DNA from 2 places in the Microbispora sp. NBC_01389 genome. Region 1 is predicted to be linked to the other one. Evidence: predicted binding sites of a transcription regulator. Region 1 holds the regulator's gene; the other holds the start of a gene.

Region 1 (3,407 bases):
CTCCCCGGCCTCCCGCCCCCGCCGCCGTGCCGCTAACGGTCTCCGTCATGACTTCCCCCTCCCGGGGCCCGGTGGAGCCCCTCTTTCCGACCACGCTCGTCACACCCTCGTCGTCACGCCGCACGGCTCGCTTCTCGCCCGCCCGCCGCGCCGGCTTCCGGGGCCGGCGGCTACTCCCCGCCGCCGTGGGCCGCCCTGAGCCGCTCGATCTCGGCTTCGAAGTCCGCCAGCGTCTCGAAGCTCCGGTAGACCGACGCGAACCGCAGGTACGCCACCTCGTCCAGGTCGCGGAGCGGGCCAAGGATGGCCAGCCCCACCTCGTGTGAGGCGATCTCCGCGGCGCCGGTGGCCCGGATGGTCTCCTCCACGCGCTGCCCGAGCTGGGCGAGGGAGTCCTCGCCGACCGGGCGTCCCTGACAGGCCCGCCGTACGCCCGCGACGACCTTCTCCCGGGAGAACGGCTCGGTGACCCCGCTGCGCTTGCTCACCATGAGCAGCACGGTCTCCTGAGTGGTGAACCTGCGCCCGCATTCGGGGCAGGTGCGGCGGCGGCGGATGGCCGCCCCGTCTTCGGCTGCGCGGCTGTCCACGACCCGTGTGTCCAGGTGGCGACAGAACGGACAGTGCACTTCATCGCCTCCCTGAACGCACATCCCGAACACAAGGTGTAGTGAACTTACACCGCTGTGACTACTAGATGTTGGGGTCCAACGGTAGAAGTGCCCGTCCTTGAACGCAAGTCGAACCGGGCGTGGCGGGGGAAGTTCCTGCTCGCCTGGCGTGTCGTCCCACGCGCCTCAGGCGCATCCCCTGTCCCGGGACGCGGGAATAGGCCGTACGGCGTTTTCGCGCCCGGATTTCTCCATTCCTTCTGAGCCGGGCGAACGACCGGCCGAGAAGATCGGGTAAATCGAACACGGGATCGATCGAACTCCCGTACGATGAGGAGAACGGCGAGATCGGCGATTTCGCTGGATATCGAACAATTGTTTGACGGTGATCTTGAATCGCGGTACGGTCGCTCTGTGCGACATGAGGAACACGGATTGAGAGGTGGCATCGTGAGTGACCGAAGTGAGCAGGCGAATGGCGTCAGCGACCTCGCGGTTCGTCGGCGCGACTCGCTTGGCCTCACCCCCAGGCAGCGGAAGATCCTCGAGGTGATCCGCGACTCGGTCCAGCAGCGCGGCTATCCGCCGTCCATGCGGGAGATCGGCGAGGCCGTCCAGCTGACCAGCACCTCCAGCGTGTCGCACCAGCTCACGGCGCTCCAGCGTAAGGGCTACCTCCGCCGGGACCCGCACCGCCCCCGGGCGCTGGAGGTCAGGCTCCCCGGCGAGCCGGTCCTGTGGGTCGACCCGGACGCCGCCGAGGAGGAGAGCGGCTTCAACCGGCCCACCGCGGCGTACGTGCCGCTGGTCGGCCGCATCGCCGCCGGTGGCCCCATTCTCGCCGAGCAGAGCATCGAGGACGTGTTCGCGCTGCCCAAGCAGCTCGTCGGCGAGGGCACGCTGTTCCTGCTCCAGGTCTCCGGCGACTCGATGATCGAGGCCGCCATCGCAGACGGCGACTGGGTCGTGGTGCGGCAGCAGCCGGTCGCCGACAACGGCGACATCGTCGCGGCGATGATCGACGGCGAGGCCACCGTGAAGACGTTCAAGCGCAAGGACGGGCACGTGTGGCTGGTGCCGCACAACCCGAACTACGAGCCGATCCCCGGCGACGAGGCCACCGTGCTCGGCAAGGTCACGGCCGTCCTGCGCAAGCTGTAGTCAGGCCCTGTGCCGGCGTCCCACCGCGGGACGCCGGCATGACTGCCCTCCGGATGACCGATATCCGGCGATTAGGGTGAGTCCCGTGAAACTCGACTCGCTCTCCCTGGAGGCCGCCCGCACCCGTGACGGGATCAAGTGGGCCCTGGCCGCGCCCGGTGTCATCCCCGCCTGGGTCGCCGACATGGACTTCCCGGTGCCCGAGGCGGTCCGGGAGGCCGTCGCGCGACGCGCGGCCACGGATCTCGGCTATCCCGCGTGGCTGGACGAGCCGACCGCCGGGCCGCTGGCCGAGGCGTTCGCCGAGCGGATGGAGGCGAGGTACGGCTGGCGGGCCGATCCCGCGCACGTGCGGTCCTACACCGACCTCAACCAGGCCCTCCAGGTGCTGCTGCACCTCATGACGGAGCCCGGCGACGCCGTGGCGCTGCACGTCCCGGCCTACGACCCCTTCCTCGTCACCATCACCGGGATGGGCCGCCGCCTCGTGCCGATGCCGCTGACGGCCGAGGGCCGGTTCGAGGTCCCCGCCGAGCCCGTACGCGTGCTCCTGCTGGTCAACCCGCAGAACCCGTCGGGCCGGTCGTTCACCCGGGAGGAGCTGGAGGAACTCGCCGCGTACGCCGACCGGCACGGCACGCTGGTGATCGCGGACGAGATCCACGCCGACCTGACGTACGCCCCGGCCCGGCACATCCCGTTCGCCACGATCCTGCCCGAGCGGACGGTCACGCTGACCTCCGCCAGCAAGGCGTTCAACATGGGCGGGCTGCACTGCTCGGTGGCCCATGTGGGCGCCAGGGACGTCAGGGACGCGCTCGGCCGTCAGCCCGCCCACATCTACGGCGCGCCGAGCGTCCTCGGAGTGGAGGCCACGGTGGCCGCGTGGCGGCACGGCCAGACGTGGCTGGAGGAGGTGCTGGCGATCCTGGACCGCAACCGCCGGCTCATCGCCGAGCGGCTCCCGGCCGGGGTGGGCTACCGCATGCCCGACGCCACCTATCTCGCGTGGCTCGACTTCGGCATCCCCGACGCCGCCTCCTTCGTCGAGAGGGAGGCCCGGGTCAGGCTCAACCCGGGCCCCAACTACGGAGGTGGCGACACGTTCGCCCGCCTCAACTTCGCGACGTCGGCGCCGATCCTGGAGGAGATCCTGGCCAGGATCGCCGCCGCCGTGAAGTAGGCCGCCGTGAAGTAGGCCGCCGTGAAGTAGGCCGCCGTGAAGTAGGCCGCCTGCTCAGCTCGCCGCCGTTCAGCTCGCCGTGCAGGTGACCTGCGACGGCACGCCGTTGGTGCCGGACCAGCTCGCGTTGAACCCGAACGCCGTGGACGCCCCGGCGCCGAGCGCGCCGTTGTAGGACATGTTCGTCACCGTGACGTTGGATCCGCTGGCGCTGAGCGTGCCGTTCCAGAGCTGGCTGATGCTCTGCCCGTTCGGGAAGGCCCACTTCACGGTCCAGCCCGAGATGGCGGAGCCGCCCGCCTTCACCGTGACCTCACCCTGGAAGCCGCCGCTGTCCTCGTTGACGATCTTGTAGGTGGCGGTGCAGGACTTGCCCCCGTTCCCGCTGGGAGACGCGGACGGTGACGCCGACGGCGACCTCGGCGGAGTCGGAGAAGCCGAGGGAGACGCCG
Region 2 (3,407 bases), 2.7 Mb from region 1:
GCGATCGCGCCGATCTCGCAGCCGAGCCGGGCCGCCGCCGTGGCGGCCGTCGGCGCGGCGTCGTCCAGCACGACGACCTCGCCGGTCACCTGCCGGTCCCGCAGGGCCTGCTCGACTCGGACGACGTTGGGATGCAACTTTTCCGGCACCCGGCCACTCTAAACGGATTGCCAGGACAGACGCGGCCGATTATCGCCACTTGTGATCACACGGCTCGCAATCGCACCGTAAGGTGAGTCCTTTGTTCGGAATCAGGCTTATGAGGGGTTGGTCATGATGAGAGGTCGACGGCGGCCGGCCGTGGCCATGCTCGCCGCCGTGGGGGCTGTGACCTTCGCGACGGCCGGGGTCGCCGGCCCGGCGCGGGCCGCCGCGGTTCCGGCGGGAGCCGTGACGTACGCGAGGGCCGGGCTCGCCGGTGCGGCGTCGGCGGCCGGGGCGCCGGCGCTCACGGCGACGGCGGCCGGGGCGCGGGGAGTCCTGCCCGGACGGGCCGGATACCCGCCGTTCGAGGCGCCGGGGAAGACGCTCAGGCTCGGCGCCAAGGGCGACGCGGTGAAGGCGCTGCAGGCGCGGCTCAGGGAACTCGGCTACGTGCCCGGCAGTGCCGACGGCCGCTACGGCGGGGCCACGCTGACGGCGCTCTGGGCGTTCCAGAAGGTGCAGGGGATCAAGCCGACCGGCACGGTCGCCGCCCGCACCTGGAGGGCGCTGGAGAACCCCCGCGCGCCCAGGGTCCTCGTGCCCCGGGGCAGGGCCACCCGGGTCGAGGTGGACCTGACCAAACAGGTGATGGTTCTGTATCGCGCGGGCGTCCCGATGCTCATCAGCCACATCTCCAGCGGCAGCGGCGTCCCCTACACCGAGTACGCCGTGTGGAACGGCAAGAGGCAGGTGTTCTCCGGTAGCGCCCGCACGCCGACCGGCGACTACGCGACCACGTGGCGGGCCAGGGGCTGGCACCGGTCCTACCTGGGGCAGCTCTACAACCCGATCTTCTTCAACGGCGGCATCGCCCTCCACGGCGCGCTGTCGGTGCCGCTCTATCCGGCGTCGCACGGCTGCGTGCGGCTGCCGATGAACGTCGCCGAGATCCTGCCGGGCATGCTCGGCAAAGGTGTCCCCGTGCACGTCAGAGGCGCTTTCCGGCGGTAGCCCGCTGATGGGAGGGCCCCGCGCGACGTTTTCGCGTGGGGCCCTTCGTCGTACGTGCCCCCGCCAGTCCTCGAACCCTTGTTCGTTGACAGCCTTGACAGCGGCCATGGTCGAATCTATGTTCGATGGAGTGGGCGCGGGACTCGCGGCCTGTGCCCACACCGTCGGATCCGTGCCTACGTCGTCGGCGGAGACGGATGCGGCACGGCCCGCGGCGTGGGCCGGACGGGGAGAGGGGAAGCTCCTCGTCCGGCCGCCCACGGGAGCGTGAGAAAGCGTGTGGTCCCGGTGGTGCCCGGGATTACGCGGCCGAGCGAAATTGTCGGTGCTTTCTGCGACTGTGAAGTCACCGGCGGAGTTCGCCGGATGCCACGACTCAAGGAGGCGGGCATGACTGAAGAGAACGGCGACCAGCGGACCGGGCCCCGGCTTCCGCAGGCGGTCCTGGCGCGTCTCGCGGACGCCAGGGCGTGCCTCGCGGACGCCACCGTCGGGACCACGCCCGCGGACCGCTACGTGTCGGCCCATCTCGCGGCGCTGCGCGCGGCCGCCGGGATCCTCGCCGCGCGCCCCCGTCCGATGGACGGCCGCAGGCGGCGGCTGCGCAGCGCCTGGGAGCTGCTTCCCGAGGCCGAGCCGAAGCTCGCGGACTGGGCGGCCTACTTCGCGGTGAGCGCGACCAAGCGAGCGGCGGTCGAGGCCGGAATGGTCCGGGCCGTCACTCAGAACGACGCAGACGAGATCATAGCGGAGGCGGACAGGTTCGTCGGCGAGGTCGAGTCGATCCTCGGCCTGCCCGGCCGCCCCACCCTCCCGATGGCCGGCTGACGGCGTCAGGCCGGATCGCGCTCCAGCGGGCAGCTCATGCAGCGGGGCCCGCCCCGTCCCCGGCCGAGTTCGCTGCCGCGGATCGGGATGACCTCGATGCCGTGCCTGCGCAGGTGGTTGTTGGTCGTGGTGTTGCGCTCGTAGGCGACGACCACTCCCGGCTCCAAGGCCAGCACGTTGCAGCCGTCGTCCCACTGCTCGCGCTCGGCCGCGTGCACGTCCTGCGTCGGCGTGAGGACCTTGATGTCGTCCAGGCCGAGGGCTCGCGCGATCGCCCGGTGCATGTCCTCGGGCGGATGGTCGACGACCTTCAGCTCCTTGTCGGTGTCGCCCGGCTCCACCGTGTACGAGGGCAGCATGCCGAGCCCGGCGTACTTCGTGAACACCCCCACGTCGACATTGGTCATCACGGTGTCGAGGTGCATGAACGCGCGGGTCTTGGGGAGGTCGAGCGCCACGATGCGAGTCGCCGCGCCCGCGCGGAAGAGGTTCGTCGCCAGCATCTCCACCGCCTGCGGCTGGGTGCGCTCGCTCATCCCGACGAGCACGACGCCGTCGCCGAGCACCAGCACGTCGCCGCCCTCGATGGTCGCCGGGGCCATGCGGGTGCCGTCGTACCAGACGTCGAACCCCCCGCCGGACGGGTCGCCGTAGCCCGGGGCGAACATCGGGTGCCACCGGTAGACCGCCTCGTAGTTGAGGGTCTCGCGCCTGCGCGCCTTCTTGCGCATCGCGTTGATCGACACCCCGCCGTACACCCAGCAGGAGGTGTCGCGGGCGAACAGGTGGTTCGGCAGCGGCGGGAGGACGAAGTCGTCCGGGCCGAGCGCGTGGAAGACGACGGACCCCGGGTCGCAGCCCAGCTCCCTGATCTCGCGCTTGGTGATCCCGCCGGTCAGGTACGGCGCGAGCGCGGCGCCGTCGAGGGCGTCCAGCGTGTTGCGGATCGCGTCGCCGGCCAGCGGGCCGAACCAGTGCTCGTCGACGCTGCCGTCGAGGATGTGCTTGCGCGCGTCGGGGACCTCGATCACCTCCCGCAGGAGGTCGCCGAGGTGGTGCACCCTGACGCCGCGCGCGGTGAGCACCTCGCACCACTCCCGGTGCTCCTCCAGCGCGCGGTGCACCCAGAGCACGTCGTCGAAGAGCAGGCCGTCCTTGTTGCCGGGCGTGAGCCGCTTGAGCGCCAGTTCGGGGATGTCGACCAGGACCTGGCGGAGCCTGCCCACCTCCGAGCCCACAAAAAAAGTCATGTCCTGTCCTATCCCCGTATGACAGGAATCACTCGTGGCGCGGCTCCCCGGCGCGCGGAGGACCGACGGGGGCCGCCGCGGCGGCCCGGCGGCCGGAAGGAACGGTCGGCAGGAGTGGTCAGAAGGACTCGACGGCGCGGCGGGCCTCGGCGTCGAGCACGCCCCAGTTGATGA

The links. The regulator LexA, encoded in region 1, represses DNA repair genes until DNA is damaged. The targets are predictions, from matches to a motif close to TCGAACANNTGTTCGA.
Region 2: a site for LexA is predicted at 1,266-1,281, ahead of OG344_RS21260 (SAV_6107 family HEPN domain-containing protein). Genes of this name have one in related genera too.

Annotation. Positions count from the first base shown of each region.
Region 1 is NZ_CP109552.1:7,375,107-7,378,513, forward strand. It holds gene OG344_RS32510 (vitamin B12-dependent ribonucleotide reductase) at 1-49, opposite strand, end outside; gene nrdR (transcriptional regulator NrdR) at 171-629, opposite strand; gene lexA (transcriptional repressor LexA) at 1,059-1,772, shown strand; gene OG344_RS32525 (MalY/PatB family protein) at 1,858-2,955, shown strand; gene OG344_RS32530 (cellulase family glycosylhydrolase) at 3,025-3,407, opposite strand, start outside.
Region 2 is NZ_CP109552.1:4,694,170-4,697,576, forward strand. It holds gene OG344_RS21250 (YbaK/EbsC family protein) at 1-149, opposite strand, end outside; gene OG344_RS21255 (peptidoglycan-binding protein) at 274-1,155, shown strand; gene OG344_RS21260 (SAV_6107 family HEPN domain-containing protein) at 1,546-1,983, shown strand; gene OG344_RS21265 (arginine deiminase) at 1,989-3,233, opposite strand; gene OG344_RS21270 (transcriptional regulator) at 3,352-3,407, opposite strand, start outside.